4 regions of the Pseudomonas sp. MF06569 genome follow, and region 1 is predicted to be linked to each of the others. Evidence: riboswitches for the same ligand, from Rfam matches in the RefSeq annotation. Region 1 holds a riboswitch; each other region holds the start of a gene.

Evidence for each region. A riboswitch is a leader RNA that binds a small molecule or an ion and turns the genes downstream of it on or off. The one in region 1 is predicted to bind cobalamin.
Region 2: linked by a shared signal. The riboswitch ahead of cobW (cobalamin biosynthesis protein CobW) and the one ahead of AC19YQ_RS16155 (CbtB domain-containing protein) in region 1 are both predicted to bind cobalamin.
Region 3: linked by a shared signal. The riboswitch ahead of AC19YQ_RS17130 (ABC transporter substrate-binding protein) and the one ahead of AC19YQ_RS16155 (CbtB domain-containing protein) in region 1 are both predicted to bind cobalamin.
Region 4: linked by a shared signal. The riboswitch ahead of cobO (cob(I)yrinic acid a,c-diamide adenosyltransferase) and the one ahead of AC19YQ_RS16155 (CbtB domain-containing protein) in region 1 are both predicted to bind cobalamin.

Annotation. Positions count from the first base shown of each region.
Region 1 is NZ_JCBCUZ010000017.1:70,461-78,429, forward strand. It holds gene AC19YQ_RS16145 (response regulator) at 1-459, opposite strand, end outside; gene AC19YQ_RS16150 (response regulator) at 635-997, shown strand; cobalamin riboswitch at 1,132-1,342, shown strand; gene AC19YQ_RS16155 (CbtB domain-containing protein) at 1,440-1,628, shown strand; gene AC19YQ_RS16160 (CbtA family protein) at 1,640-2,341, shown strand; gene AC19YQ_RS16165 (cobalamin biosynthesis protein) at 2,338-2,763, shown strand; gene cobM (precorrin-4 C(11)-methyltransferase) at 2,828-3,574, shown strand; gene nfuA (Fe-S biogenesis protein NfuA) at 3,741-4,325, opposite strand; gene AC19YQ_RS16180 (fatty acid cis/trans isomerase) at 4,437-6,734, opposite strand; gene metH (methionine synthase) at 6,889-7,969, shown strand, end outside.
Region 2 is NZ_JCBCUZ010000019.1:11,980-19,948, reverse strand. It holds gene cobN (cobaltochelatase subunit CobN) at 1-590, opposite strand, end outside; gene cobW (cobalamin biosynthesis protein CobW) at 594-1,664, opposite strand; cobalamin riboswitch at 1,759-1,939, opposite strand; gene AC19YQ_RS16855 (glycosyltransferase) at 2,131-3,423, shown strand; gene AC19YQ_RS16850 (glycoside hydrolase) at 3,424-5,757, opposite strand; gene cobF (precorrin-6A synthase (deacetylating)) at 5,885-6,637, opposite strand; gene AC19YQ_RS16840 (AraC family transcriptional regulator) at 6,729-7,664, shown strand; gene AC19YQ_RS16835 (ABC transporter substrate-binding protein) at 7,844-7,969, shown strand, end outside.
Region 3 is NZ_JCBCUZ010000019.1:76,555-84,523, forward strand. It holds gene AC19YQ_RS17100 (SCO family protein) at 1-247, shown strand, start outside; gene AC19YQ_RS17105 (copper chaperone PCu(A)C) at 277-741, shown strand; gene AC19YQ_RS17110 (OprD family porin) at 1,010-2,353, opposite strand; gene AC19YQ_RS17115 (pseudoazurin) at 2,350-2,790, opposite strand; gene AC19YQ_RS17120 (ABC transporter ATP-binding protein) at 2,813-3,589, opposite strand; gene AC19YQ_RS17125 (FecCD family ABC transporter permease) at 3,586-4,590, opposite strand; gene AC19YQ_RS17130 (ABC transporter substrate-binding protein) at 4,599-5,612, opposite strand; cobalamin riboswitch at 5,732-5,930, opposite strand; gene AC19YQ_RS17135 (acetyltransferase domain-containing protein) at 5,964-7,127, opposite strand; gene AC19YQ_RS17140 (MFS transporter) at 7,232-7,969, opposite strand, start outside.
Region 4 is NZ_JCBCUZ010000002.1:46,512-54,480, forward strand. It holds gene AC19YQ_RS02550 (C40 family peptidase) at 1-264, shown strand, start outside; gene AC19YQ_RS02555 (PQQ-dependent sugar dehydrogenase) at 376-1,695, opposite strand; cobalamin riboswitch at 1,823-2,065, shown strand; gene cobO (cob(I)yrinic acid a,c-diamide adenosyltransferase) at 2,148-2,759, shown strand; gene AC19YQ_RS02565 (cobyrinic acid a,c-diamide synthase CobB) at 2,770-4,083, shown strand; gene bluB (5,6-dimethylbenzimidazole synthase) at 4,080-4,730, shown strand; gene cbiB (adenosylcobinamide-phosphate synthase CbiB) at 4,727-5,635, shown strand; gene cobD (threonine-phosphate decarboxylase CobD) at 5,628-6,620, shown strand; gene AC19YQ_RS02585 (cobyric acid synthase) at 6,617-7,969, shown strand, end outside.

The DNA.
Region 1 (7,969 bases):
GCGTTTGCCCCGCCCCGCCTGTATGGCCGCACGGTAATCACCGTCCTGACGGCGCAGATCGACCATCGACTGGGCGTAGGCATTCCACTCATTTTGCAGCGCCTCAAGGCGTTTCAGCCGGTCGACCTGCTGCGGGTTGTCGCTGACCAGCTCCTGCAACCCCTTCAACTGGAGCGCAATTTGCGGCTTGGCGACGGCATAGGGGTCCAGAAAATGCTCATCGCCGGTAATCAGGAACCCGCGCATGCCGCTTTCAAGATCCACCGTCAGCCGCACGGCGTCGTTGGTATTACTGATAACCCGGTCGCTGTGCTCCACCCACCTGATCACTGATAACAAATAGCTGACCATGATCACGAATAACGCGGCACTGAGCACGCCGACAGCCAGGGGCAAGCCAACGTTGCGACTCAGAAGCTTGCGAAAGCTTCGCTCATCAATTGATACAGGTGAGTTCATTTTCAGGCCTGTGGGCAGTCTTAAAAAACTGGAGTTTGCCGGATTACCGAGCAATAGTTCTATTTTCTTACCCAACAATGAACATTTTCGTACAAAGAGGCACATTCAAATGCTGGGCAAGGCTATCCTTGCTGCAGCGAGACCCACGCTTACATTTTTTATCGAGATCATGATTATGTCCGCTACACCCTCCACCATCCTGGTGGTCGAAGACGACGCCATTGTTCGGATGCTGATCGTAGACGTGCTCCAAGAACTGGACTTCAGCGTGCTTGAAGCAGACGGCAGCGAGCAGGCCATGGAACTGCTGGAGAATGCGGCCCAGCCCATTGACCTGCTGATGACCGACGTCGGGTTGCCGGGCATGGACGGCCGGGAGCTGGCAGCCAAGGCCCGCCAATTGCGCGAGAAAATGCCCATCCTGTTTGCCAGCGGCTATGCCGAAACCCTTGAGGTCGCAGAAGGCATGGCGGTGATTGGCAAACCTTTCTCCATTGATCAGTTGCGCGACAAAGTCAAAAGCCTGCTGACCGCCTGACGTGTAGTCGCTGCCGCAGGCTGCGAGGGCTGCGTAGCGGCCCCGCTTTTTGAAGGTCCTGCGGCCCTTATCGCAGCCTGCGGCAGCGACTACACCCCCCCCTTTAAATTGACGACTCTCCTGGGCTGTGGTTTCCTACACATCTTGTATCAGGTGCCCTTCACAGGGTGAAACGGGAAACCGGTGCGTCAGGCGTTAGTCCTGGCAAGTCCGGCGCTGCCCCCGCAACGGTAAGCGAGAGAAACATCAAATCCACTGTGCCGAGTGCATGGGAAGGAGATGTTTGCAGGCTCAACGCTTGAGCCCCTCGCAAGCCCGGAGACCGGCCTGGTTATTTTTCAATAACAAACCCGCGGTGGGCGGGCGCTGTTAAACCCTGCGGGCTTCGTTCGCGGGGTTTTCTTGCGCTTTGCTGCCCGTCGTCCGACCTGAGGCAAGCGCCATGTCTATCAGCACCAGCCGTACCCATTCCGCCGCGACCACTGCCACCCAAAGCCAACGCATTGTGGCGGCTGTCGGTGCTGCGGTACTGGGGGCTTTTCTCGTTTACTTCGCCGGGTTCTCCCATATCGATGCGGTTCACAATGCGGCCCATGACACCCGTCACAGCTCCGCCTTCCCGTGCCATTGAGACTGCCTGCCATGATTAAGCGTATCGCCCAAACCGCAGGCTTCACCGGCTTGCTGGCCGCCCTGCTGCTGACCCTGCTGCAAAGCCTGTGGGTGTCGCCACTCATTTTGCAGGCCGAAACCTACGAAAAACCTGCTGCCACTGAAGTGCACGAGCATGCCGACATGGCCATGCCAGCCCACGAGCACGACGCCGAGGCCTGGGAGCCGGAAGATGGCTGGCAGCGCGTGCTGTCTACCACGGGCGGCAATCTGGTGGTTGCTGTGGGTTTTGCCTTGATGCTGGCCGGCCTTTACACCTTGCGTGCCCCGACGCGCACTTCCCAGGGCCTGCTCTGGGGCCTTGCCGGTTATGCGGTGTTCTGCCTGGCGCCGACCCTGGGCCTGCCACCCGAGTTGCCGGGCACTGCAGCGGCAGATTTGCTGCAGCGTCAAATCTGGTGGGTCAGCACCGCAGCTTCGACCGCAGTGGCCATCGCACTGATGGTATTTGGCAAGCACTGGGCGCTGAAAGTGCTGGGCGTGGCGATTCTGGTGGTTCCGCATATTTTTGGCGCACCCCAGCCACTGGTGCATTCAAGCCTGGCCCCGGCCGAGCTGGAGTCGCAGTTCAAGATTGCTTCGCAACTGACCAACTTCGCCTTTTGGCTGGCCCTGGGCGTGATCAGCGCCTGGCTGTTTCGCCGCAAGTCTGAAGGCCAGTACTCGGCATGACGGCAACCGGCACAGCGCCAATCCTGGTGATTGGCCTGGGCTGTCGCCAGGATTGCACCGCGGCAGAGCTGTTGAGTCTGATCGAACGCTCTCTGGCCCGGGCCGGGATCCCGCTGAATGCGGTCCGTGCCCTGGCCAGTGTCGATCTCAAGCGCCAGGAACCCGGACTGCTGCAACTGGCAGCTCGACTGGAACTGGAGCTTGAGGTCTTCAGTGCGCAACAGCTTGCCCCGTACGCCCCTCAGCTGAGTCACCGGTCGAACCTTGTGTTCGAGAAAACCGGGTGTTTCGGGATTGCCGAAAGTGCTGCGCTGGCCCTGGCCGAGCGGTTCGCCGGCGCACCCGCTACCTTGCTGATTACGCGACAAAAATCACCAGGCGCCACCTTTGCGTTGGCCTGTTTCGAGCAAAACCCGCGATAATCCCCCGCCTCACTATGAGCGTTGTTCAAGAACAGCTCTATCTCAACCCCTTCAAGAGACTGCCATGACTGTTTATTTCATCGGCGCCGGACCCGGCGATCCTGAGCTGATTACCGTCAAGGGCCAGCGCCTGATTCGCAGTTGCCCGGTGATCATTTACGCGGGTTCGCTGGTCCCCGAGGCCGTGCTGCAAGGCCATCAGGCTGAGCAGGTGATCAACAGTGCGCAACTGCACCTTGAGCAGATCATCACCCTGATCAAGGCCGCCGACGCCAAAGGCCAGGACGTGGCCCGCGTACATTCCGGCGACCCCAGCTTGTACGGGGCCATTGGCGAACAGATCCGCTGCTTGCGTGAGCTGGGCATTGCCTTTGAGATCATTCCGGGAGTGACTGCCACCGCGGCCTGTGCGGCCATTCTGGGGGCCGAACTGACGTTGCCCGATATTTCGCAAACCGTGATTCTGACCCGTTACGCCGAAAAAACCGTTATGCCAGCCGGAGAAGAACTGGCCAGCCTGGCGCAGCACAAGGCGACCATGGCCATTCATCTGGGGGTCAAGAACCTTGAAAACATCGTTGCCGAACTGATCCCGCACTACGGCAGTGATTGCCCGATTGCCGTGATTCATCGCGCCAGCTGGCCTGACCAGGACTGGGTGCAAGGGACGCTTGCAGACATCGCGATCAAGGTCCAGGCCAAGGGATTCAGGCGTACGGCGCTGATCCTGGTGGGCCGGGTGCTGGCCAGTGACAGTTTTGGGGACTCGTCGCTGTACCGTGCGGGGCATGCGCATCTGTATCGGCCTTGAACGCTCTCCCCCTGTGGGAGCGGGCTTGCTCGCGATACGGACGGCGTGGCCTGTCAGGTAGATCCCATTAGGTTCTGCTGCGCCCGCACAATCCGAATCGCGCAGCCATAAAAAAACGGTGCTCACGGGGCACCGTTTTTTCTTCAGCTTCGCAGCGAACGCCCTGTTAGTAGTAGGCGTTTTCTTTCTGCGAGTGGTCGGTCACGTCACGTACGCCCTTGAGCTCCGGCACACGCTCAAGCAGGGTGCGCTCGATGCCTTCACGCAACGTCACGTCCGCCTGGCCGCAGCCCTGGCAACCGCCACCGAACTTGAGCACCGCGATACCGTCTTCAACCACTTCAATCAGGCTGACCTGACCGCCGTGGCTGGCCAAACCGGGATTGATCTCGGTTTGCAGGTAGTAGTTGATGCGCTCGTTGATCGGGCTGTCGGCATTGACCATCGGCACTTTGGCGTTTGGCGCCTTGATGGTCAGCTGACCACCCATGCGATCGGTGGCGTAGTCCACCACGGCATCGTCAAGGAAGGGTTCGCTGAACGAATCGATCCAGGCCGTGAAGCTTTTAAGGCCGATGGCGGTATCTTCAGATTTGACTTCAGCCGGCTTGCAGTAAGCAATGCAGGTTTCGGCGTACTGGGTACCGGGTTGGGTGATAAAGACGCGGATGCCGATACCCGGGGTGTTCTGCTTTGACAGCAGATCAGCCAGGTAATCGTGGGCAGCGTCGGTAATCGTTATGGCGCTCATGGAATCTCCTCGCAGACATGGGACGCAGTTTACGCCAATCGGCGCGCCTGACAAAGTCCTAGTGTTTTTGTCAGGAAAGCCACACCCCATGTATCAAATTCTAGTGGCTGATTACAGGTTTTCGTAGCGGTTCATATCCAGCACACCGGCCTCTACCGGGTCGGTTTCGCTGATGTACTGGCCAATATCGTGAAAGTACTGCCAGAACTGTGGATGGCTACGGCGAATCCCCCAGCGCTCGACAATGGTGTCAAAGGTCTCTTGATCCTTGCATTGCTCCATCGCTTCAACAAAGGCCTCAACCTGCCCCGTCGGGATATTGAACATGAAGTTCGGGTAGCTGCTGAGCACCCCGGGGTAGATGGCCAGGGTGTCCAGCCCAGGCTCCAGCCGGTATTCCTCGCCCAGCATGAAGGCCACGTTGGTGTGCGCGCGATTGCGCAGCATGCTGTACATCTCGCGTTTGCCGTCACGTCCCTCGATCCGCAGCATGCTGGCTTCTGGCAATTGACTGATGACCGACAGCCCCGCCGCAGGGCGCGAGGTCAGACGGCTCAGTGCCTGCTCGGCGTATTTGAACTCTTGCGGGATGTCGGGGCGTGAACAGTAAGCACCGACGCAACGGTTGATCGGGTCGGGCCGTGCATTCAGGGTGCCGGCGCGTTCAATCAGCTTGAGCGCAAAGTCACGCTTGGGGTCGGCCGGATCGAGCTTCATGCCGCTCGGCGTGCCGGTGTCGATCTTCTGGTAGTCCATCCACATCTTCAGCTTGCCGCTGTTCTGATACCAGCTGCTCAAGATGCCCGAACGGGCGTCGGCCGGCATCAAGCGCAGGAAGTTGACCTCGGCGCCGTTGCGGATCAAGTCAAAGTACAAGCGTGTCTGGGCCTGATGGGAAACGTTGCCGAACACATCGAAGTTGACCGCCAACTGGTAGTAGGTGCGCTCCAGCAACGGGTAGTCGAACAGCCACAGGGTTTGCGGGATTTCGCCGATCAGGCCCTTGCTGACACTGGCGCTGTCGAAGTGACGGAAAACGGTCAACAAGGCGTTGTCGTTGCCTGCCCACAGGGTCGACCAGCTCGGTGGCGGCATGTCGGCATAGGCTTGCTGGCGCAACTTCTCATAGTCATTGCGCTTGTTGCGATAGCGGTGCCACAACGAAATAACACTGCCAACGTCGTCGATCTGGCCGGGCATTGCCAGCAACGGCGTCGCTTCGCCACGATAGGCGGCGTCGGTGACATAGCGGTCATGGGCAGGCTCCTGGAACACGGTCCAGAAGTTGTCGCGAATCACGTCAGTCGCAATCTGCCCACGGCACACCGGCCCACGAATAAAGGTGCGTACGAAATACTCGGCGTTGTCGAGCATGAACTGGTAACGCGCCACCGCCGGAATCGCTTCAAAGACTTCGAACGGGTTGGCCCGACCTCGAGGCCCGTAGCCCGGCAAGCTGGTGGCATGCCAGTCACCGCTGTAGAACAGCTCTTTGACCCGCGCCAGCTTGTGCTCGCCCATCGGATAGGTGATATGGGTTTTGTGCACGATCACGCCCTGAACGGGTATCAACCGATAGTAAAACGTGGTGCCGGGGTCGTCGTTCGGGCGGCGGGTAGCAATCAGGTCAACCGGCTGACCGCTTGGGGTGCGCGAACGCACCCACTGGAAGAAGTGCCCTGGCACGCCGTTGTCGAAGTAGGTATGGGCCAGAAACAAATGCTCGTACAACCAGCGCGCCACCAGGGCTTCGGTTGAACCTGGACGGTTGAGCAATTCTTCCCATTCGCTGATCTGTGCCGCTTCGACCGCAGTCGGCTTGATTGCGTGCTGGTCAACCTTCGCGCCCTGGGCCAGCCAGGTTTGTACGGTGTGGTATTGCTGGTTGGTCAATCCGGTCACGGCCAGCGGCATGCCTTCTTTTGGATGGCGTTGGGCGTAAGCGTCGAACTCCCCCGGCGCCGGACAGACGTTTTCGCGGTTGATGCCCAGGACAATTTCCTCGGGCAATTTGGCATTTGGGGTCAACGGGGTGCTGTGGCCCAGCTCCAGCATGCGCGCCATCAAGGACGCCTGCGCGCCCTGGGCATCGACTACCGGGTAGAACCCTTTAAGCCTCCACTCCTGCGGGCCATCGGCATCGAAGAAAATCCGCGTCGGGGCAACGGCATCGACACGATCTCCTTTATAGACCGGCACCTTGCTGGCACCGCGGGTCGCACCCTCCGCGCTGCCCAGGTTCAACTGGCAGGCTGCGTCGTTGCACGCGTGGCAGGCAACGCACTTTTCGGTGAGGATCGGCTGAATATCCCTGGTGTAGGAAATGACCGGACTAACCAACGGGGCCTGTGCCAACGCTGTACTGCACGCCACCAGCGTCACGGCGCTGGCGAGTAGGCGAAAAAACATGTGCCAGTGTCCTGATATCAAAAATATGTCGCGATTCTACCTGTCGCCGCCCTGCCACAACATGAATGAAATTCATGTAAATCAGCGAGCGCTCAAATCCCACGCAGGTTTGTTATGATTTCCCATCTTTTGCATGGCTCTAACAGGTAGTCCTATGTCTGACCGCAGCGCTCGTCTCCAAGCACTTCAGCAAGCCCTCAAAGAGCGCATTCTGATTCTCGATGGCGGCATGGGCACTATGATCCAAAGCTACCGCCTAGAGGAACACGACTATCGTGGCACACGCTTCGCCGACTGGCCGAGCGACGTCAAAGGCAACAACGACCTTTTGATCCTCAGCCGCCCCGATGTGATCGGAGCCATTGAAAAGGCGTATCTGGACTCTGGTGCCGACATTCTCGAAACCAACACGTTCAACGCCACCCAGGTTTCACAGGCCGACTACGGCATGCAGGCGCTGGCCTACGAACTAAACGTAGAAGGCGCACGCCTTGCGCGCAAGGTGGCCGACGCCAAGACCCTGGAGACCCCGGACAAACCACGCTTTGTTGCAGGCGTGCTCGGCCCTACCAGCCGTACCTGCTCGCTGTCGCCGGATGTCAACAACCCGGGTTATCGCAACGTCACCTTCGATGAACTGGTGGAGAACTACACCGAGGCCACCAGAGGCCTGATCGAAGGCGGCTGCGACCTGATCCTGATCGAGACCATTTTCGACACGCTCAATGCCAAAGCCGCGATTTTCGCCGTACAGGGCGTGTTCGAAGAGCTGGGAGTCGAGTTGCCGATCATGATTTCCGGCACCATCACCGACGCCTCTGGCCGTACCCTGTCGGGCCAGACCACCGAAGCGTTCTGGAACTCCGTGAGCCATGCCAAACCGATCTCGGTCGGTTTGAACTGCGCCCTGGGCGCCAGCGAGTTGCGTCCTTATCTCGAAGAGCTGTCGAACAAGGCCAGCACCTACGTCTCGGCTCACCCGAACGCGGGCCTGCCCAACGAGTTCGGCGAGTACGACGAACTGCCGAGCGAAACAGCCAAGGTCATTGAAGAGTTCGCTCAAAGCGGCTTCCTGAACATTGTCGGCGGTTGCTGCGGCACCACGCCGGGCCATATCCAGGCCATCGCCAATGCCGTGGCCGGTTACGCCCCGCGCCAGATTCCGGACATTCCCAAGGCCTGCCGCCTCTCCGGGCTGGAGCCGTTCACCATCGACCGCAGCTCGTTGTTCGTCA
Region 2 (7,969 bases), on a different contig from region 1:
ACGAGCCATTGGGCCTGCCAGTCTTTGAGTTGGGCATTGGCGTGCACCGGATGATAAATCGCGGTGCGCGGCAGGGTTTGCGGCTCATCCCATGCATAATCGCGGCCCAGCCATTGACTGGCCAGGCAACGATAGAGCTGTTGGGCGTTATGCCGCCCGCCCTGGCGCAAAAAGTGCCACAGACGCTCGCCCTGCTCGGCCGGGACGGTGCTCAGCGCGCTGAGTTCCGGGTCGGGACGGTCGTCGCCGGGTACCAGAATCAGGGTGACACCACGCTCAGCCAGCTGCACCAGGCGCTCGATGCCGTAGCGCCAATAGCCGATGCCGCCGTGCAACGACAGCAAAATCACCTTGGCGTGTTGCAGCACCTGATCGACATACAAGTCGACCGAACCATGGTTTTGCACCTGCATCGGATTGGCCAGACGCAGGCTTGGATAATCTTCAGGCAACTGCTGTGCCGCTTCGGCAAGCAGTGCCAGGCTTGAATCACCACTGCACAGGATCACCAGCTCGGCGGGGGTCTGCCCCAAGTCGGCAATATTGTCATCCGATACAAAGCCACCGGGCTGGGTCCTGAGCAAATGCATGGTTTATACGCTCAACGCTGTACGCAGGGTGGATTCGAGCAGTGCAGCATCGAGGTCCTGACCGATCAGCACCAGCTTGGTGGTGCGCGCTTCGTCACGGCCCCAGGCGCGGTCGAAGTGCTTGTCAAAGCGCGTACCCACGCCCTGAATCAGCAGACGCATCGGCTTGCCCGGGATCGCCGCAAAGCCCTTGACCCGCAGAATGCCGTGTTTGACCACCAACTGGGTCAGCGCTTCCATCAGTACACGCTCCTCGCCCTCCGGCAGCTCGATGGAAATCGAGTCGAAAGCGTCGTGGTCGTGATCGTCGTGGTCATCATCGCCGTCGTGGTGATGGTCGTGGTGGCTGTGGCGGCCATCGATATGATCTTCAGAGCCTGCGCCCAGACCCAGCAACACGTCCAACGGCAAGCGGCCGCTGCTGGCTTCGATGATCTTGACCGCTGGCGGCAGTTCTTCAGCCACTTCGGCGCGCACTTTTGCCAGGTCTTCAGGGCTGATCAGGTCGGCCTTGTTGAGGATCACCAGGTCGGCACTGGCCAGTTGGTCAGCGAACAACTCGTGCAGCGGCGACTCATGGTCCAGGTTCGGATCAAGCTTGCGCTGGGCATCAACCTGGTCCGGGAACGCGGCAAAGGTGCCAGCGGCCACGGCCGGGCTGTCGACCACGGTAATCACCGCATCCACGGTGCAGGCGCTGCGGATTTCTGGCCACTGGAAGGCTTGCACCAACGGTTTTGGCAGGGCCAGGCCGGAGGTTTCGATCAGGATATGATCGATATCGCCACGACGAGCCACCAGCTCACGCATGACCGGGAAGAACTCTTCCTGCACGGTGCAGCACAGGCAGCCGTTGGCCAATTCATAGACGCGACCGTTGGCTTCTTCTTCAGTGCAGCCGATGGTGCACTGCTTGAGAATTTCGCCGTCGATGCCCAACTCGCCGAATTCGTTGACGATCACGGCAATGCGACGGCCCTGTGCGTTATCGAGCATATGGCGCAACAACGTGGTTTTGCCCGAGCCGAGAAAGCCGGTAACGATGGTGACGGGGGTTTTGGCCAGTGTTTTCATCGGATGCCCTATAGCAAAGCGGCGGGCATACGGGACGACGACCGCAGGCAGTGCGCGGTCAGTCTTCGCCACCGGATCACCCCGCCCGGTTGAAGTAAGAATCTGTCACGAGGCAGGTCTCCTGGCTTACGGCTGATACCTACCTTGCGCCTTCCCGCCTGCTGGGCAGTGGCTTTGCAAGATCAATGACCGTTTACAGTTGCGGGGGCAGCCGCGGCATACCGCGTTCCCTTCTTAGCTTCGCGCTGCGAAGAACCTCGAACACGCAAGGCTACGCAGTGCTTTGTAACAGGTCAATGCACAGGTGCGTCCGGGGAGGCGACTGCATTGATGCGGCCTGGCTTTTTGTGACCAGGCACACTGGCTTGCCTGTATCCCGGGCAAGCCAGTGCCCACAGAGGATTTACGCCGCAGTTGTGTTCTAATTGCCGCCTTTTTTCAGCCGCCCTGCTTCAAGGATCTGCCCATGCCTGCCACCTGCCCGACCCGCGTCCTGATCATTGGTTACGTGTGGCCCGAACCGCGCTCTTCGGCGGCAGGCGGGCACATGATGCAAATCATCGAGAGTTTTCTGCAGCAAGGCTGGCAGATCACCTTCAGCAGCCCGGCCGGGATTGGTGAACACAAGGCCGACCTCGCTGCCCTGGGTATTGATGAAGTCACCATCGAGCTCAATAACAGCAGCTTCGATGCCTTCATCACCGAACTGGCACCGGATATCGTGCTGTTTGACCGTTTCATGATGGAAGAGCAATTCGGCTGGCGCGTCGAGAAGCATTGCCCGCAAGCCTTGCGCGTACTGGAAACCTCCGACCTGCAAAGCCTGCGCGACGCCCGTCAGCAGCAACTCAAGGCACGTCTCAAGCACGACACCGAGCAGGACGATTTCAGCAGCCTGTTCGCCCCGGCCCAGCGCGAAACCTTTGAACAGATGGCCGACGCCGACCTGGCACAACGGGAGATCGCCGCGATTTATCGCAGTGACCTGAACCTGATGATTTCAGAATACGAGATCGATCTGCTGGTCGAGCAGTTCCACGTGCCCAAGGCCCTGCTGCATTGGTGCCCGCTGATGGTCGACAGCGTGCCTGAGGCGTTCGTGCCCTATGAACAGCGTCAGCATTTTCTGAGCATCGGCAATTTTCGCCACGCCCCGAACTGGGATGCTGTGCTATGGATGAAGACCCATATCTGGCCCTTGATCCGTCAGCAACTGCCCACTGCACAACTGCATGTGTACGGCGCCTACACGCCGCCCAAGGCCACTGCACTGCATAACCCGGCACAGGGTTTTCATGTCCTCAACTGGGCTGAAGATGCCCTTGAAGTGATGAGCAATGCGCGTATTTGCATGGCTCCCCTGCGTTTTGGCGCAGGCATCAAAGGCAAGATTGCCGATGCCATGCTCTGCGGCACCCCCAACGTGACTACGCCGGTGGGCGCCGAAGGCATGCACGGTGACCTGCCGTGGGCCGGTGCCATCGAGCGCAGTGCCCGCGGGATTGCGGCGGCAGCGGTCGAGCTGTACCAAAATCCCGAAGCCTGGCATCAGGCCCAGCGCAATGGCCTGGCCCTGCTTGAAGCGCGATACCTGCAAGGCGTCCACGGCCCGGCACTGGTCGAGCGCATCCAGGCGTGCCGCGCAGAACTTGAGCAGCACCGGCGCAACAACTTCACCGGTGCCATGCTGCGTCATCACCAGCACAAAAGTACCCAATACATGTCGCAGTGGATCGAGGCCAAGAATCGCCCGCTCTGATCAATGCTCAAATGGCCGCGTTGTTTTGAAGAGATCGGCCATATCGATGACATAAGCCGCCATACCCGGGATCTGTACGGTTGCCGATACAGGCGGGAACGTCATGGCGCCCTCGGTCTGGGGTTTATCGGGATTGAAGTTCACAGTGATCCGGGTGCCATCTTCGAACACGGTGCGCTGCAGGCTGCGATCATCGGCCAGCACCTCGAAGCCCACCAATGCCTGGGTAAAGAGGCGCTGGTGCAGGGGAGCAAACACCGCGTTGTAGGCGCCGATAAAGGGCATGTCGCGCTTAAGCACTGCCGCGTTGAGGTGATACATCGGCGGAGTCATGTACAGCAGTTGCAGGAGCGCGGTGTTCTGTTGCTCGTTGGAAAACTTCAACGAGGGATACGCCCAGTGATGGGTACTCACCAGACTGTCGTGCAAGACCCGCTGGTACAGCGGCAAGCGATAGCGGTAAGAACGCACCAATAGTGCCAGCTGCGGCTTGAGCGGCACGGTCTTGAAAAAAAGCGTTGGCGTTTCCGGTGGCCAGTATTGGCCCACAAAGAATGGCGACGCCTCATTGCGGCTCATGTCCGGATCAGTCCAGTCGAAAGGTTGCGTGGCAATGCCGTGACTGTAGGCAATATTGGGAGCAAACGTGGACACTCCGCCTTCGCTGCCGGTCACCAACCCCAGTGTTCTCGAAGGGTAATCCAGGCGTTGACTGAGCATCCGCGCATTCTCGCGCTCACTGGTTTCTCGGCCTTGGGTGTAGTCCGCCGGTGCCGTGCCTGCGGCATCCACATCAAGAAAATAGCTGTTGAGGCCTCCGGCAGCGGATACGGCAGCCATGCGTTGGCGGGCATAGTCTTGCGCCGCTACGGCATTGGCAAACACACCTATGCCGTTGAAGCCCTCATGGACCTTGCCGTTGACGTCGCGCTGGCCGGCATTGGCCAGTTCGTCACCCATTTGTGCGGCCGCCCAGGTTTGCGGTTCTGAAAGTGGATGGGCATCAGCATAGTTGTCATACACCGCGACCAGATATCCAGCCGCCTTGGCCTTGGCCACGGCCTGCGGGTGCCAGAAGGCATCCAGCCAATCTTTGGCGCCCAGCCATGCGTGTTTCAGGCCAGCCTTTTCGAGGGCGTTGACCGTATCCAGCGACAATCCGCCGCCCCAACGCTCGGGCGGGGCCAAATAGTCTCCAAAGGCGTTGGCCAACCGGGTTTTGACCAGCTTGCCCCACTGCACTTCGGCGGCCGGATCATGCCCGCCAGCCAAAGGTTCCTGCGGGGGCACCGTGACGATCTGGCGAAGCCCCTGGTTGAGTGCCCGCACTAGCGTCAACCGGTTGTACGCTGAAATCTCGGAGGTCCGTGACAAGGTGCTCGACAAGGCCAAATCAAACATTGCACGAGTGGGTTGATCGAACCCCGCCCACAGCCTGGCCGCCAAATGCCCCGGTGTGCCCCGAGCTTTGTCGAAGGCCGTGACAAAACTTGGCCAGTTCAGGATGTCCGTTACCTTCAGCGGCCCGGCGTCCCACACATAAATATGCGGAGCGCCGCCCAACCGGGCCGTTTGCGGAATCTCCCTGATTTTATCGGTCAATGCGCGGAACTGGCCGTTATCCTTGAGCCATTGGCGGTACAAGCCGGCACCGTACAGCGGGTCGGCCGGGCCCGCCGCGATGCTCACCACAAACGGCGCGTCAGGAGCCAGCCGGTTGAAGGTATGCACCAGCTGCGGTACCGGGACCTGATTGACCTGCTTGACGTCAAACTGGGTATCGAACGGGGTTTCGACCCTCCAGGTGACTGACAGGTCCTGATGCAATTGAGTGAAGAACGGCATGCTCAACGCACCGACCAGCGGGTCGCCGGTGTATCGCTTGACCAGCCACTCGAGCCATTTCGGGTCATTGGCTGGAATGTAACTGCCCTCGCCAAAAGGAATGGCATACGCCTGGATATCGCTTTGCAGGCGTGGCCAACGCAAGCTGACTGGCTGGCGCGCCTGGATCGAAACGCGCAACGCGTCCTTGACCACATTGATGCGGATGCTGAACCGCTGCTCCCCGTCGGTGACGTTCCAGCCTTCTGCAGTCTGCTCACTGACCAGGCTGTCCGGGCTGAAACCGGGACCACTAAGCACCCGCCCAGGCTTGCCAGCACGCAGCAAAGTGATTTCGAGGGTCGCCGGGTCGACCGCAAAAGTGCCATTTGAATAGGGATAGCGGACAGTGGCTGTGACCGCGCCGGACATCAGCAACGCCAGAAACATCAACAGTGAAAGCCCTGGCAGTTGTCGATTAAACAGTAAGGCGCGTAGTTTTTTCTTCATGGAAAAGTCCTGGCGTTGGTCGGGAGGCAAGCACCGAACACTAACGACTTGCGTCAGAACGCATACGTAGGACTTTTCCTAAAAACGTTTAGGAATTGGATATATCTACTATCAACACCCTAAACGCTCAATCAGCCCGCCTGCGCAATAAATACGTGTCCATCACCCAGCCCATGCGCGCCCTGGCCGCGCTACGGGCTCCCTTGATCTGCTCGCACACCTCGCTCAGCTTTCCGGCAATCAGGATCTCGTTCGCCGTTCCTATATAAGCCCCCCAATAGATATCGACGTTTTCATCGACAAACGCCTCGAAGGCGCAGTGGGCATCCAGCATGACCACCACGTTGTCCAGGTCTTGAGCCGTCAACCGCCTGCCCGTCGTGATCCGAATCGGCTGGCCGATATCATTCAGGGGAATGCGATGGCGGGCTGCCAGCGCTTGCACGCTGCTGATGCCGGGAATCACCTGGTAGTCAAAATCGGTGCAACCGTTGGCCCGCACCCGATCCAGGATGCGCAAGGTGCTGTCATACAGACCTGGCTCGCCCCAGAGCAAAAACGCCCCGCATTCGCCGTCGGCCAGTTCGTTGTCAATCAGCCGCGCAAACAGCAACGCCCGTTGCTCGTGCCAATGCTCAACGCCTTGGGTGTAAGAAGTCGTTGCACTGTCGCGTTTCGGGTCGCTGACCTGAACCACCCGGTAACGCGGCTCGCGAATGTAGCGCTCGCAGATTTCCAGACGCAGGCGCACCAGATCGTCAGTGGCCTGGCCCTTGTCCAGAACAAAGAACACGTCGACCCGGTTTAACCCATTGATTGCCTGCACGGTGATGTGCTCCGGATCACCGGCGCCCATGCCTATCAATAACAGTGTCTTCATTGCGTTTGATCCTTGGTCCAGGGTCTGTTGCTGGCAGGAAGTATGAGAAGACGTCATCATCCGCTCAACACGTACATTGAGCAGCCCGCCCATGACTCGACTCGCCAGAGCTACAGACCCGTCGTATGAATTGATGGACGACCACAATGGCCTGTCGATTATTTATCGCCAGCATGGTTTTCCCAGCCCCTTGGTACGCTGGCATTTTCACAAGGAATACGAACTGCACCTGATTGTGGCCAGCAGCGGCAAGGTGTTTGTCGGCGACTACATTGGCAACTTTCACCCTGAGACATTGTTCCTCACCGGCCCCAACCTGCCCCATAACTGGATCAGCCAGGTGGCCGCAGGAGAAGTGGTGGCCACCCGCGACATGCTGGTGAACTTCACCGATGAGCTGCTCGAAAACGCCGCATCGATCTTTACCGAGCTTAAAACCCTGACCCCGATGCTAGAACGCGCCCACTACGGCATCGAGTTTCGCTGCACATCCACAATCCGCAAAGCCATGGACCTGATGCAGAGCATAGCCAGCGCTACGGGCGTGACCCGTCTGGGGCACTTTCTGATCCTGCTGGAACTGCTGGCTGAGTGTGATGACTATCAGCTGTTATCCGGGGTGACCACCGGGCAACCGGCCGACGAGCAGACCATCGACCGTACCAACCGGGCCGTGGACTACATCTTCAGCCACTACGCCCGTGAACTGTCCCTCGAAGAAGTCGCCGAGTACATGGGCATGAAGCCCACCTACTTTTCCCGGGTATTCAAGCAGGCCACCGGGCGCTGCTTTATCGAGTTCGTCAATCGCCTGCGTATCAGCAAGTCCTGTGAATTACTCGCCGATGGCGAAAAGCCCGTCACCGACGTGTGTTTTGAATCTGGCTTCAACAACATTTCCAACTTCAACCGCCGGTTTCAGCAGCTAAAAGGCATGACTCCATCACACTACCGGCGTCTGGTAGTGCAGCGTTTGACCGAGCAAAACCAGCCGGGACTGAGTGAACGCCTGCGCAGTGCAAAATAGTATCGGTTTGAGTGTTGCCAGTGATTTGTCACGACGGTGATTGAGGGCTGTAATCCGCCCAGGCGCTTGCTCCATGCGAGCCGCTATAAAAACAATAACCGTCCTTCTGGCGCCGTGAGGCCGATGAAGTGGAGTGCTCAATGAATATTCCTGTCAAAGCGTTATGTGTCGCTACGTGCATGACCCTCAGCGGCTACAGCCTGGGCGCGCAAACCCTGACCATCGCCACGGTCAACAACAGCGACATGATCCGCATGCAAAAGCTGGCGAAAACCTTCGAGAGCGAGCACCCCGACATCAAGCTC
Region 3 (7,969 bases), on a different contig from region 1:
TGCCTACGTGAAAGCCTTCGATCCGAGCTTTATTGCATTGTCCGGCACCCTGGAAGAAACGGCTGCCACGGCTAAAGAATTCAAAGTGTTCTACGAAAAAATCCCTACGGGTGATTCGTACACCATGTCCCATACGGCTACCAGTTTCGTCTTCGATTCCCGTGGTGTGTTGCGCCTTGGCTTGTCGCCGTCACTCTCGGCCAAGCAATGCACTGAAGACTTGCTGACCGTGATGTCCGTCTGTTAATCAACGCCTCCTTTGAAAGAGTCAACCCTATGAAGCCTGTGAACTACCTGTTGCTGTCGCTGCTGGGCCTGAGCCTGCAGGTTAACGCGCAAACTGTTGTTGATGATGCCTGGGTCCGGGCCACCGTTGCGGGGCAACCTTCGACCGGCGCTTTTATGCACATCACGGCCAGTAGCGACAGCAAGCTGGTTGAAGTCCAGTCACCCGTTGCCAAGACCGTGCAAATTCACGAGTCGAAGATGGAAAATGACGTGATGAGCATGCAGCCTGTTGCATCGGTGGCATTGCCAGCGGGCAAGAGCGTTGCCATCGTGCCTGAGGGTTATCACGTGATGCTGATCGACCTGGTCGGTCAGATTAAAGTCGGTGACCAGGTACCGTTGACCCTGATTGTCGAAGACAGCAAAGGGGTCAAAGAGTCGATTGAGGTCAAGGCCCAGGCACGGGCATTGAACAGCATGCCGATGCATCACGATCATGGTTCGATGCACTAAACCGGGCAGAGTCCTTGTAGTCGCTGCCGAAGGAACGAGGCTGCGTCCGGCGTGATGCGGCACCCCGACGTAGCCGTCGTAAAATCTGCTTTCACGGCTTGTCAGGCATCCCGCGTGTACTGGCTTTGCGACCGCTTCGCGATCGAACGTAGCCTCGTTCTACTCGTCAACTGCTACGGCGCGTTGTTGACGGCGAAACCTGTAGCCGCTGCCGAAGGAGCGAGGCAGCGGCTACAGGGGCGACGGGTTTAAATGTGCGTCAACCCGATCAGAAACGCCCCGTCAGCGGGTACTCAACCGCAAGACGTATCTGATCGGTGTCCAGTTCAGCCTGTGCCTTGTTGCCGCGATGAACGTTGTGTCGCAATGACATGATGGTGCCCTTGGCCGTTCCGCTCTGAATCACGTAACGCGCTTCCAGATCCCGCTCCCAGTGTTTCCCGCCTTTGCCATAGCCCAAATACGCATACCCGCCCCGAGGGTCGACATGGCTGCCGTCGATCTGGCTGCCACGCACGTAAGCGGCGCTGAATACCAGTCCGGGCATGCCCCAAGGGGTCATTGCCAGGTCGTAACGTGCTTGCCACGACTGCTCATTGGGCGCGTTGAAGTCAGACAATTGCACCGCATTGGTAAGGAAAATGGCGCCCCGCGTCACGTAATCGAACGGCGTATCACCATGAACTTTCTGATATCCCAGGCTGAAACTGTGGGGGCCTTGGGCATAGGTGCTGAGCAAACTCCAGGTGGTGTTGTCGATGTTGCCTGATAGCGCCTTACCTTCATCGGTGGTGCGGTACAGGTTCAGGTTCAGCGACAGGGAACGGTTTTCATCAATGGCGTGGCTGAAGACGGCCCCCAGGTAATGCTGGTTCCAGGTGTCCTCATAGCGGGAACTGTAGAGACTGGCGCTGAGGTTTTTGCTTGGGGTGTAGACGACACCTGCGAGGTCGAAGGCATTGCCTTTGGGCCCGTTCGAGTAGTTCACCACAAAGCCCTGATCGTGGCTGCTGGCGTTGCGGTCAGTGCTTTCGGTGAAATGCCCGCCGACCATTTTCAGGTCATTGATCTCGTTGCTGGTGAGGAACACCCCCGTGGCGGTTTCCGGTAGCAGGCGACTGTCGGATGAGCTGAAAACCGGCGTCTTGACCCGCTGTTCACCATAGGAGAGCACGGTATTGGACATGCGCAGTTTTATCGCTGCGCCGCCTCGGCCGTAGTTGTCCTTGGGGTAGCCGTCGTTATCCAGCCCGAGCAGGCGGGCCTTGCCTGCGCGTCCGCCGCCGCTGTCCAGCTTGAGCCCCATGTAGGCGTGGGCATCCACTCCAACGCCGATCAGGCCTTGGGTGAAGCCTGACTGCAGGGTGCCCATCAAGCCGTATGCCCACTCTTCGGCATAGCCATTGCGCTCCGAGCGCGGTTTATAGGCATTGCGTGCGCCGCTGTTGCTGGCGCCATGACGATATTCGCGGCTGTCGTAGACCGTACGGTTGAGCACGCTCCAGGTGCTGTCTTCGATAAAACCGTTGGCCTGTTCCTGTGCCGACTCGGCAAACGCCAACGGGCTGGCGAGAGCGATCAGGATCGCGGAGCGCGATCGCACGGCACTCATTTTTCCACCTGCTGTTTTTGCAGGGAGGCGTTCAGGCGGTCGAGTGCACGTTTGGGTAGCGTAGCGGGCAGTTGCGGGGGCTGAGCTGACGGTTCGCCTACCTGGATCAGCATTACCATGCCCATGGCCAGGTGCGGGATGCACTGAATGCCATAGAGCCCCGGCACGGTGAAGGTCTGCTCGATTTCCTGATTGAGCTTGCCTTTGAACGGTTGTGCCCCTTCAGGCAGCAGACCGGGCAGGGTGGCGGCATTGTGGCTGCTTTGTGTGGGGATGAACTTGACCGTGTCACCGGGGGCGATCTGCAAGTAATCCGGTTCATAGACCATGCCGGCCGTGGCGCTGCGGGTAAGCATTTTCACTTCGTGGGTCTGGGCCAGTACCGATGTACAGAGCAGGGCAGTGGTCAACAGCAGGGTAATGGAAGAAATACGCATGAGTTGCTCTACATAAAAAGGTTTAAAAGGGGCGCATTCGTAAAATCTGTGCGCCGTCAAAAGGGTCAGTCAAATAGTGCGCCTGGACCCCGAAGGTGGCCTCAAGGCGTTGTGGGGTCAGGACTTCAAGGGGGCTGCCCAGCGCAATTAAACGGCCTCGCTCAAGAATCGCCAGGCGATCACAGCTCAGCGCCTGGTTGAGATCGTGCAATGCGATCAGGGTCGTCACGGGCAAGGCCTTGACCATTTTCAAAATGGCCAGCTGGTGCTGGATATCAAGGTGATTGGTGGGCTCGTCCAGCAACAGGATCTGCGGGCGCTGGGCCAGGGCCCTGGCGATGTGTACACGCTGGCGCTCACCCCCTGAGAGGCTGCGCCAGGTTCGGCTGCGCAGGTGTGTTGCATCCACATCGATCAAGGCCTGCTCGACGATGGCCGTGTCGTTGCCAGACCACGGGCACAATGCTGACAGCCAGGGAGTGCGGCCAAGGGCGACAGCATCGAACACACCAATCCCATCATGGGTATCGGCATGCTGTTCAACCACCGCCAGTTGTTGCGCAATGGTGCGTTGGCTCATTTTTCTGAGCGGCTGTCCGTGGATAAAGGCTTCGCCACGGCTGGGCACACGCAGATTGGCCAGCAGCTTGAGCAGCGTGGATTTGCCCGAGCCATTAGGCCCGATAATGCCCAGGGTCTCGCCTGGGAGCGCACTCAGGTTGATGCCTTGCAGCAGTTGAGCAGTACCGACGCAGTAACTCAGGTCGCTGCAACTCAATACTGGAATTGCCTCATTCATCGGGCATTTCTCCTGCTGATCAAAATCAGCGCAAAAACCGGCGCACCGATCAGCGCGGTAACGACGCCTACAGGGATCACCTGGCCCTTGATCAGGGTGCGGGAAAGAATGTCGGCGGCGATCAGAAACAATGCGCCGCCCAGTGCGCTCAGGGGGACCAGGCGCCCATGGCCGGTGCCTGACAGCAAGCGCACGGCATGGGGGATGACCAGCCCGACAAAGCCGATGGAGCCGACAATGGACACCATCACAGCAGTCACCAGGGCTGCACAGCTGATCAGCAACAGTTGCACCCGGCGCACAGGAATTCCCAGTGACGCCGCAGAGTCCGCACCAAACGTGAACGCATCCAGTGCCCGTCTGTGCCACATGCACACCGCCAACCCGAGCACTGCCACTGGCACTGCCAGCCATACCGAGGACCAGCGCACGCCACTGAGGTTGCCCAACAGCCAGAACATGATCCCGCGGGCCTGTTCAGAGCTGGCCGATTTGGTGATCAAGAACGCGGTGATCGCGTTGAACAACTGCGAGCCGGCTATCCCCGCCAGAATGATCTGGGCACTGGTACTGGCTGGTCCGCTGACGCGAGCCAGCACAATGACCAGAGCAAAAGCGGTGATGGCTCCGGCAAAGGCTCCTGCAGACAGGGAGATGGCGCCCGCACCCAGGCCCAGTACCGCCACCAGCACGGCACCGGTCGAAGCACCGGCAGAAATGCCAAGCAAGTAGGGGTCGGCCAAGGGGTTGCGCAGTAAAGACTGCAACACCACCCCGCACGTCGCCAGCCCGGCACCACAGGCTGCAGCCACCAAGGCACGGGTCAGGCGATAGTTCCAGACAATGCCTTCGTCGATCGGATCAAGCACATACCCGGCAGCCCACAGCTTGTTGGCCAGCACCTGGAGCACCACGCCCGGGGCGATCGGCGTTTCGCCGATGGCAACCCCGCCAAGCACTGCCAACAGCAAGGCCACGAAGGCCAGCAGTGTGAGCATCAGCCTTGCACTCATTTGGGCAGGTCGTAGGCATTGATGGCTGTCGCGAGTGTTTCGAGCCCGTCGAACATGCGCAGGCTGGCCTGCATGGCATGGGCATCAAGGATGATGATGCGGTTGTTTTTGACGGCATCCATGTTGCGGGTCACAGGGTCGGTGCGCAGGAATTCGAGTTTTTTCTCAACGTCATCGGCCGGGAAACGACGTCGATCCATGCGTGCGATGATCAGGAACGTCGGGTTGGCCTTGGCCAGGGTTTCCCAGCCGACGGTTGGCCATTCTTCATCGGATTCCACAACATTACGTATGCCCAGGGTATTGAGCATAAAGTCGGGGATGCCCTTGCGACCTGCAACGTAGGGGTCGATGTCCAGGTCGGCACTGGAGAACCAGAACAGCGCGCTGGTGTGGCTCAGGTCCTTGCCCTTGAGCGAGTCGGTGGATTTTTCAAGGCCGGCCTTGAGTTCGGCGTTGAGCTGTTCGCCGCGCTGCTGCACATCGAACACTTCAGCCAGCTGGGTGATGCTCCTGTAGACGCTGTCAATGCTGAATGCCTGCAGGCGAGTGCCGTCTGCACCTACAAGATTGTCCTTGCCCTCACAGTCCGAAGGCATCAGGTAGGTGGGTATTTTCAGTTCGTGAAACTGTTCGCGAGTACCCACCACGCCCTGCGGGCCCACCATCCATTCCAGTTGCACCGCCACCAGTTCCGGGCGTTTTCCAATCACCGACTCAAAGCTTGGGTCGTTGTCGGCAAGCCGCTCGACCTTGTCGTTCTGCGCCTTGTACCGGGCGGGTACATCGTTGAACCACAGCGAGGTGCCCGCCAGTTTGTCGCCCAGGCCCAATGCATAGAACATCTCGGTACCGGCCTGGCCGATGGTCACGGCACGCAGGGGTGCGTGCTGAAAGGTCAGCGAGCTGCCGCAGTTTTCGATTGTCAGGGGGTATTGGGTAGGGGCCGCATGGGCCAGTGCTGGCAAGGCAAGGGTGGCAAGAAGGGTAACAGCGCGGTGCAACAGCATGATGCAATCTCCATTTGATCGTACACAAAACGCAGGTGTACAGCCGGGAACACATCACCGAGCACTGTTGGCGCAACAGCACGAGAGCAAGGATGCCTTCCCCGGACACCCCGCCGGTTGGTTTTTTGACTTTGCCGGCAGGTCTCCTGACTGATGGGTCATCGCCTGGCTCCAGCCTTCCCGGGAGGTATCCCAGTGGCAAACACGGAGCAGGCTCGTCATCTACAGTTGCGGGGGCAGTTCCGTTTGGTGCGACAGAGGCACTTCGGATTCCCTTTTAACCCCCCCTTGGGGGGGACCGGCGGCGGGATGATAGTCGATCTTGTTTGCAAGAGGGAGTGGGTGTCAGATTCAGAAATACTTGAGCCAGGCAATATCTCTGCGACGGGCTTTCAAGGCAGCAAACCAGCGCACCGGCCAATACAGCGATGTGGCCAGCAGTACTGCCGTCAGCCATACCGCAGCGATACTGTCAAAACCGAAGTAGCTGCCCTGGTTCTGGCCAAACAGGGCGACACTCGCCACATACAGCACTTTGAGCACGTACAGGTGCAACAGGTAGAAGAACATCGGTGCAGCGCCGAAAACGGCCAGGGTGGCGATCCACTTGCGTTGCCCGGCCCGCTCAAACCCCAGTAGCAGCAACAGGCCAGCCCCCAGGGTCAAGGCGAGAAACAGCAGCGAAGGCGGATATTTGGTGATGTTGAAAAAGCTCATCAGGCTCTGCGTGAAGCCGTCATGACTCACCCACGGCGCTTCCCCATAGCCATTCAGTAAACGCAGTACGACAAAACCCAGCAGCGCCACCGTACCTGCAAGCAACAGATAGCGCTGACGTACGTCAGCCGGGGCAGAGCGGGCAAACCAGGGACCCATGCAGTAACCCAGCGCGATCACACCGATCCAGGGCAGCACAGGGTAAGACGTGCGCAGGCGCAAGTTGTCCGAGAACTCGATCCAGCCACGATCATGCAAAATCGCCCAAGGGATATGCATCATCGAATCCACGGGGAAATGCAGGGTATCGAGCAGGTTATGCCCGGCGACAATGACCAGACCCAGTACCAGCAACAGTGGACGGGGCAGCCAGACCAGCGCTGCAAGGGCAATCATGCTCACGCCAATGGCCCAGATCACCTGCATATAGATGACCGAGGGCGGGAGCTGGAAGGTCCAGGCGAAATTGACCAGAGTGAACTCCAGCACCACCAGAAACAGCCCGCGCTTGAACAGAAACGCCGAGACATCGCGCTTGCCCTGATACTTCTCGCCGTACAAAAACGCCGACAGACCGGTCAGCAAGACAAATACCGGGGCACACAGGTGGGCAAGGGTCCGGCTAAAAAACAGGGCAGGGTCGGTGATGTCGACGTTCATGGGATCGGACACCTGGCGGTGCAGAAAGAACGTCTCTCGCACATGGTCCAGCAGCATCAGGAGGATAACCAGGCCACGCAGGGCGTCGATGGACAGCAGGCGCTTGTTGGGAGGTGGAGCGAGGGTTGCGGTAGTCATTGAGGGATCACAGGCAAGGAGTGCATACAAGGTATTGATACTTTATAACATTTCCGTTTGCGCTGTCATCCCCATGAGAAAGATTCGCAAGAATTGGGCGTTTGTTAACGCCGAATTTTTACCCATGCCATCAACAGCGCCGAGGACAAAACGCCTGCGGTCATAAAGATATAAGCCGCTCCGGGATTTCCGGTGAGGCCGATCAGGTAGCCAACGATCCACGAGCCGACAAAGGCACCCAATGCTCCACACGCATTGATCAAGCCGATGGCGCCGCCGAACACGTTTGCCGGAATGACCTCCGGAATCAGCGCGAAAAAGGGCCCGTAGGGGGCGTACAGCGCGGCACCGGCAATTGTCAGCAGTGCAAACGACACCCAGAAGTGCGAAGAACCGATCAGGTACGAACAGAAGAAGGCCAGTGCACCCAGTGCCAGCAGTGGCCAGATGAAACGTTTTCGTTGCTGGGTTTTGTCTGAGGCCCAGGACACCGCCAGCATCGCGGCAACGGCAGCGACATAGGGCACTGCACTCAGCCAGCCGACGGTGACGATATCCGCAGCCGCGGCCTGTTTGATGATGCTTGGCAGCCACATGATGAAACCGTATACGCCAATGCTCCACAGCGCGTGAACACAGCACAGCTGGATCACCACAGGGCTGGTGAACGCCTGCCGGTAATTACGGACTTGCTTCATGCCTTTCTGTTCGTCCGCGAGGGTCGCGGCCAGTTGGGTTTTTTCCTGGGCAGTGAGCCAGTCGACCTGCTCGGGCTTGTCCCGCGCCATGCGCCACCAGACGAATGCCCACAGCACTGCAGGCGCGCCTTCAATCACAAACAT
Region 4 (7,969 bases), on a different contig from region 1:
ACGACCCGTGAAATGATCGTGATGCAGGCGCAGAATGTTGGCCAGGACAAGCTGCAAACCGGTGACTTGCTGTTTTTCGCCACCAACGGTGGTTCCCAGGTCAGCCATGCCGGGATCTACGTCGGTGAAGGCCGTTTTGTGCATGCACCGGCCACTGGCGGTACGGTCAAGCTGGACAGTCTCAATAAAGCCTATTGGCAAAAAGCCTATCTGAATGCCAAGCGCGTTTTGCCGACCGAGCAGCATCTGGCGCGTCTGCCGTAAACCCGAACCTGCATCACGCTGGGTGGGAGCGGGCTTGCTCGCGACTGGATCACCGCGGCGTTGTAGTTACACCGCGTTGTATCCATCGCGAGCAAGCCCGCTCCCACTGTTTCATTTGCTGGTTGGCTTTGCCGACACCCGCCAAACCTTGTTGCCGACATCATCGGCCACCAGTAAATCGCCCTGTTTATCGATCACCACGCCCACGGGTCTGCCCATGGCTTTCTCGTCAGCGTTGAGAAAGCCGGTCAGAACATCAACCGGCATACCGGTGGGTTTTCCGTCGGCAAAGGGTACAAAAATCACTTTGTAGCCACTGTGCGGCTTGCGGTTCCAGGAACCGTGCTGGCCAATAAACGCGCCTTGAGTAAAGTCGGGCAGTTTGCTGCCTTCGGCAAAACTCAGCCCCAGGGATGCAGTGTGCGGGCCGACGGCATAGTCCGGTGCAATGGCTTTGGCGACCAGTTCCGGATTTTGCGGGTTGACCCGTACATCCACGTGCTGGCCGTAATAGCTGTAGGGCCAGCCATAGAAGCCGCCATCCTGAACTGAAGTGATGTAGTCGGGCACCAGGTCGCTGCCGATTTCGTCGCGCTCGTTTACCGCTGTCCAGAGCTTGCCGGTTTTGGGTTCCCAGTCCATGCCATTGGGGTTGCGCAGGCCCGAGGCGAAAATACGGTGGTTGCCGGTGGCGCGATCAACCTCCCAGATCGCGGCGCGGCCTTCTTCCTTGTCCATGCCGTTCTCGCCCACGTTGCTGTTGGAGCCGACGGTGACATACAGCTTAGAGCCGTCAGGGCTGGCGATGACGTTTTTGGTCCAGTGATGGTTCAGTGGGCCGCCCGGCAAGTCGAGCACCTTGACCGGATTGGCTTTGATGCTGTTTTCGCCCGCCTGATAGGGGACGCGCAACAGCTTGTCGGCGTCCGCGATATACAACTCGTCGCCCACCAGGGTCATGCCAAAAGGCGAGTTCAGATTGTCGAGAAAGACCGTGCGGGTTTCGGCCACGCCATCGTGGTCTGCATCGCGCAACAGGGTGATCCGGTTCGCACTTGGCACTGCGGCCCCGGCGCGGGCCATCACCTTGTCTGCGATCCAGCCTTTGATCCCCTTGCTGTCATCCGGTTTGGGCGGTGCGTTGGTTTCTGCGACCAGCACATCGCCGTTGGGCAAGACATAGAGCCAGCGCGGATGATCCAGGCCTTCGGCGAATGCGGCGACCTCCAGGCCTTGGGCGGCAATGGGCGTGGCGCCATCAGCCCAACCGACCGCCGGGGCGATATTGACGGTGGGTATCAGGGTTTTGTTCGGTTCGGGTAATTTGGGCGAGGGGCCGGTGCCATCACTCACTTGCAGGGTCGACGACTCGCCGCAGGCAGCCAATCCTGCCGCAAGTGCGATGACAATAGCGTGCTGGCGCTTGAGCATGTGAATCTCCATGAGGTTTTGGTCTTGTAAGTCATAGAGAAGCTTAGCCCTTCAAAGGTTCAGGTCGTAGCTTTGTATAGCCCTATTGGTGCCACCTTTAATTGACGCTCCACCCCCAACCCTCTAACCTTCGCGGCTTGTTTCAGGTGCTCGGCAACGTAACGTTGGTCGAGTGAAACAGGGAAGCCGGTGAGGGCGTGTTTGTCCTGCACAACCGCCATGATCCCGGCGCTGCCCCCGCAACGGTAAACGAGTCAATGCCACGCCAACTGCCACTGTGATTGCTCACGGGAAGGCGCGTGGACAAGGGCGCTCTGTACAGGGCCGTCCGCTTGTGAGCCCGGAGACCGGCCTGATCCATCCACCACTCTCGCGGCGGGCGATGCAGTGTGTTTTTTATGAATTCCCCCCCGCCTCCCGTTTGCATCATTGAGCCCCAACGGAGAGCTGCCATGAACGAATCCCCCGAACGCGACGAACGTCATCAGGCGCGCATGCTGCGCAAAAAAGCCGTCATGGATGAGCGCATTGCCAGCTCGCCCAATGAGTGCGGGCTACTGCTGGTGTTGACCGGCAATGGCAAAGGCAAGAGCAGTTCCGCTTTTGGCATGCTGGCACGGGCCATGGGCCACGGCATGCAGTGCGGCGTGGTGCAGTTCATCAAGGGTCGCAACAGCACCGGCGAAGAGATCTTCTTCCGCCGCTTCCCCGAGCAGGTGCGTTATCACGTGATGGGTGAAGGCTTTACCTGGGAAACCCAGGATCGCCAACGCGATATCGCGGCCGCCGAAGCCGCCTGGGAAGTGTCCCGCGAGATGCTGCGTGACCCGTCCATCGTGCTGGTTGTACTGGATGAGCTGAACATCGCGCTCAAACACGGCTACCTCGACCTTGAGCAGGTGCTCGCCGACCTGCAAGCCCGTCCGCCAATGCAGCATGTGCTGGTCACCGGGCGTGGCGCCAAACCTGAACTGATAGACCTGGCCGACACCGTGACTGAAATGGGTGTGGTCAAACACGCATTCCAGGCCGGGATCAAAGCCCAGAAAGGCATCGAATTGTGAGTGTTCAAGCATGAGAGAGTCGCGTCATTGCCCCGCGGTGTTGATCGCCGCACCGGCCTCCGGTCAGGGCAAGACCACCGTTACCGCCGCCTTGGCCCGATTGCATCGCAATCAGGGGCGCAAGGTGCGGGTGTTTAAATGTGGACCGGATTTTCTGGACCCGATGATTCTGGAACGCGCCAGCGGTGCGCCGGTTTATCAGGTGGATTTGTGGATGGTGGGCGCGGATGAAAGTCGCCGCCTGCTGTGGGAAGCCGCTGGTGAAGCGGACCTGATCCTGATCGAAGGCGTGATGGGTCTGTTCGACGGTACACCTTCCAGCGCCGACCTAGCGCGCCATTTTGGCGTCCCGGTGCTGGGTGTGATTGATGGCACCGCAATGGCCCAGACCTTTGGTGCGCTGGCCCTGGGCCTGGCCCGCTATCAACCGGACCTCCCGTTTGCCGGGGTGCTGGCCAACCGGGTTGGCACAGTGCGTCATGCACAGTTGCTTGAAGGCAGCCTGACCGAAGGCCTGCGCTGGTACGGCGCGTTGTCTCGCGAGACCGGGATCGAGTTGCCGAGTCGACACTTGGGGCTGGTTCAGGCGAGTGAGCTGAACGACCTGGATGCGCGTCTCGACGCGGCAGCCAATGCCCTGGCCAGCACCTGTGAGGTAGCGCTGCCACCCGCCGTTGAATTTGCAGCGCCCGAGCCTGTGCTGGTCGAGCGATTGTTGGCCGGGGTTCGGATTGCCGTGGCCCGGGATGAAGCCTTTGCCTTCACCTATGGCGCGAGTCTGGATCTGCTGCGGGCGATGGGAGCCGAGCTGGTGTTTTTCTCGCCGATTCGCGATGTCCGCCTGCCAGAAGCTGACAGCCTTTATTTGCCGGGCGGTTATCCCGAGTTGCATCACCTTGAGCTGTCGCGCAATACACCGATGCTGGAGGCGATTCGCGCCCATCACGCAGCCGGTAAACCGTTGCTGGCCGAATGTGGCGGCATGCTTTATCTGCTCGACGCCTTGACCGATGTCGACGGTCAGCGTGCCGAGCTGGTGGGGTTGCTGACGGGGGAGGCGACGATGCAAAAGCGTCTGGCCGCGTTGGCATTGCAATCGGTGGACATGCCCGAGGGGCTGCTGCGTGGTCACACTTACCATCACTCGCTGACCAGCACAGAGCTTGAACCTGTTGCCCGTGGCCTGAGCCCCAATGGCGGGCGTGGTGCCGAAGCGGTGTATCGCGAAGGGCGGATGACCGCCTCTTACGTGCACTTCTACTTTCCGTCCAATCCTCAGGCGATTGCTGCGCTGTTTGCGCCGTGCGCTGTGACGGCGCCATGACCGATAACGCCTTTAGTCCTGAAGAACGCGCAGCGGTGTACCGCGCCATCGCCGAGCGCCGCGATATGCGGCACTTCAGCGGTGGCAGTGTGGCACCTGAACTGTTGTCGCGTTTGCTTGAGGCGGCGCATCAGGCCCCGAGTGTGGGGCTGATGCAGCCGTGGCGGTTTATCCGCATCACTGACCGGGAACTGCGAGGCAGGATTCAGGGCCTGGTCGAGGCCGAGCGGGTACGGACCGCCGAGGCGCTGGGCCAGCGCTCCGATGAATTCATGACGCTCAAGGTTGAAGGCATCCAGGACTGTGCCGAGGTGCTGGTGGCGGCGTTGATGGATGACCGTGAAAAGCATATTTTTGGTCGACGTACCCTGCCAGAAATGGACATGGCGTCGTTGTCGTGTGCCATTCAAAACCTGTGGCTGGCAGCACGTGTAGAAGGCTTGGGCATGGGGTGGGTGTCGTTGTTCGAGCCTGAGGCGCTGGCGAGCTTGCTGGGGTTGCCCCCGGGAGCCAAACCCCTGGCAGTGTTGTGCCTGGGCCCGGTCGAGGCTTTTTATCCCGCGCCCATGCTGGTGCTGGAAGGGTGGGCGCAAGCGCGACCACTGAGTGAACTGGTGTATGAGAATTATTGGGGAGTGAGTCCATGAGTGTGGCGTTGTTGTGCGTCGCCGGAGTGGCGCTGGATGCGCTGTTTGGCGAGCCCAAGCGCTGGCATCCGCTGGTTGCGTTTGGCCGAATGGCCGAGCGTATCGAACAGCGGTTCAATTCCGGCGGACGTGGCTGGCGCAGTCATGGAGTGACGGCCTGGGTGCTGGCAGTGTTGCCGCTGACGATCCTTGCAACGGCGCTTTCATGGCTGCCGTATATCGGCTGGCTGGTGGAAATTCTGGCGCTGTATTGTGCGCTGGGCATGCGCAGTCTCGGTGAGCACGTGCAGCCGGTTGCCGAGGCATTGCGTGCCAACGATCTGGAGGAGGCACGGACCCGGGTCGGCTATCTGGTCAGTCGCCAAACCAGCGAGCTGGACCCCACTGAAGTTGCACGTGCGGCCACTGAATCTGTGCTGGAGAACGGCAGTGATGCTGTCTTTGCCACTATTTTCTGGTTTGTCGTGGCGGGAGCGCCGGGCGTGGTGCTCTATCGTTTGAGCAATACGCTGGACGCGATGTGGGGCTATCGCAACGAACGCTTTGAGCGCTTTGGCTGGGCTGCTGCCCGTATCGACGATGTTCTTAACTATATTCCTGCAAGGCTGGTTGCGTTGACTTACGCCGTATTGGGTAAAACCCGACTGGCCTTGAAGTGCTGGCGCAAGCAGGCACCTCAGTGGGACAGTCCCAATGCAGGCCCGGTCATGGCCGCAGGCGCAGGCGCCCTGGGTGTCGAACTGGGTGGGCCGGCGATTTATCACGGCGAACTGCATGAGCGTCCGCAATTGGGCGAAGGCGTGCCAGCGGATGCGGACTCGATTGGTCGTGGCTGGCAACTGGTGCAACGTGGCGTATGGCTGTGGCTATTGATTCTGTGTGCGTGGAGTGAGTTCTATGCTTGAACACGGCGGGCGTTTACGCAAAGCGGCGTTGCACTACGGCATTGACGAGGCTGACTGGCTGGATTTGTCCACTGGCCTTGCGCCCTGGCCTTTTGATATCCCGCAGATACCCGAGCGTGCCTGGGCGCGTTTGCCTGAAACCGACGATGGTCTTGAGCAAGCTGCCTGCGCCTATTACGGCGCACTGAATGTGTTGCCGGTCCCGGGCTCGCAGTGCGCAATCCAGTTGCTGCCGCGCCTGCGCCGCAGTGGCAAGGTCGGTGTGCTGTCGCCGTGTTACGCCGAGCATGCGCATGCCTGGAGGCAAAGCGGGCACATCGTGCGGGAAATCATGGAGCAGGAAGTCGATTTCTACCTCGACACCCTGGATGTGCTGGTGGTGGTCAACCCCAACAACCCTACCGGGGTGAGGCACACGCCAGAACGTCTGCTTGAATGGCATGCGCGGCTTGTGCAACGCGGTGGCTGGCTGGTGGTGGACGAAGCCTTCATGGACAACACACCAGAATTCGGCCTGGCCGGGCATACCCAGCGTACCGGGTTGATCGTGTTGCGTTCATTCGGCAAGTTTTTTGGTCTGGCCGGGGTGCGGCTGGGTTTTGTGCTGGCCGAGCAAAAATTGCTCAAGTTGCTGGCCGAACAAGTCGGGCCCTGGGCGGTGAGCGGACCGACACGCATTGTCGGCCAGGCCTGCCTGCTGGACACCGAAGGCCATGCTCGCCAGCGCGAGCGCAGTGAGCTCGCCAGCGGGCGGCTGGAGCGATTGCTGGGGCTGCATGATTTGCCGCCTCAGGGCGGCTGCGCGTTGTTCCAGTGGTTGATCACGCCCCACGCCGACCGCCTTTACGAATTCATGGCGCACCGCGGCATTTTGCTGCGCCTGTTTGCCCACAACAGCAGCGTGCGTTTTGGCCTGCCCGCCGATGAGGCCGACTGGCAGCGCCTGGAGCTGGCGCTGGCGGCGTACACCAAGGAAACCACATGAGTACGTTGATGGTGCAGGGCACCACATCAGATGCCGGTAAAAGCACCCTGGTAACGGCCCTGTGTCGCTGGCTGACCCGCCAGGGTGTAGCGGTGGTGCCGTTCAAGCCACAGAACATGGCGCTCAACAGTGCGGTGACTGCTGAAGGTGGCGAGATTGGCCGCGCTCAGGCGGTGCAGGCCCAGGCCGCCGGATTGGCGCCGCACACGGACATGAATCCGGTGCTGCTCAAGCCCAATAGCGACACCGGCGCCCAAGTGATCATTCATGGTCGTGCCGTCACCAGCATGAATGCGGTGGCGTATCACGACTACAAGGCCATTGCCATGCAAGCGGTATTGGCCTCCCATCAGCGTTTGAGTGCCGCGTATCCGGTGGTGATGGTCGAGGGCGCGGGCTCGCCTGCCGAGATCAATCTGCGGGCCGGTGATATCGCCAACATGGGCTTTGCCGAAGCGGTTGACTGCCCGGTGGTGTTGATTGCCGATATCAATCGCGGCGGGGTGTTTGCCCATCTGGTCGGTACCCTGGAGTTGCTGTCCGAGACCGAGCAGGCACGGGTCAAGGGTTTCATCATCAACCGCTTTCGCGGTGATATCGCCTTGCTTCAGCCTGGCCTCGACTGGCTGGAGCAGCGCACCGGCAAACCGGTGATCGGCGTGTTGCCCTATGTGATGGACCTGCATCTTGAGGCCGAGGACGGCATCGATCAGCGTCAGACCGACAAGGTCGAGCAAGTGCTCAAAGTGGTGGTGCCGGTACTGCCGCGTATCAGTAATCACACCGACTTCGACCCGCTGCGCCTGCATCCGCAAGTAGACCTGCAATTTGTCGGGCCGGGGCAACCGATTCCTCCTGCAGACTTGATCATCCTGCCGGGCTCCAAGAGTGTGCGCAGCGACCTGGCCTACTTGCGTGCCAATGGCTGGGAAGGGGCCATCAGCCGACATCTGCGTTACGGCGGAAAGCTGCTGGGTATTTGTGGCGGCTTGCAGATGCTCGGCGAGCAGGTTCACGACCCGCTGGGCCTTGAAGGCGCAGCGGGTTCCAGTGCCGGATTGGGCTTGCTGGCGTTTAGCACCGAGCTTGCAGCCGAAAAACAGCTGCGCAATGTGCGCGGGCATCTGGTCCTGGAAAACGCGCCAGTCAGCGGCTACGAAATCCACGCGGGCGTAACCACGGGGGCGGCTCTGGAGCAGCCTGTGGTGCACCTGGATGACGGGCGCTGTGATGGCGCGCAAAGTGCGGACGGGCAAATTCTCGGCACCTACCTGCATGGTGTGTTCGAGTCGCCTGCGGCTTGCAGCGCGTTGCTGCGTTGGGCCGGTTTGCAGGATGTGCAAGAAGTG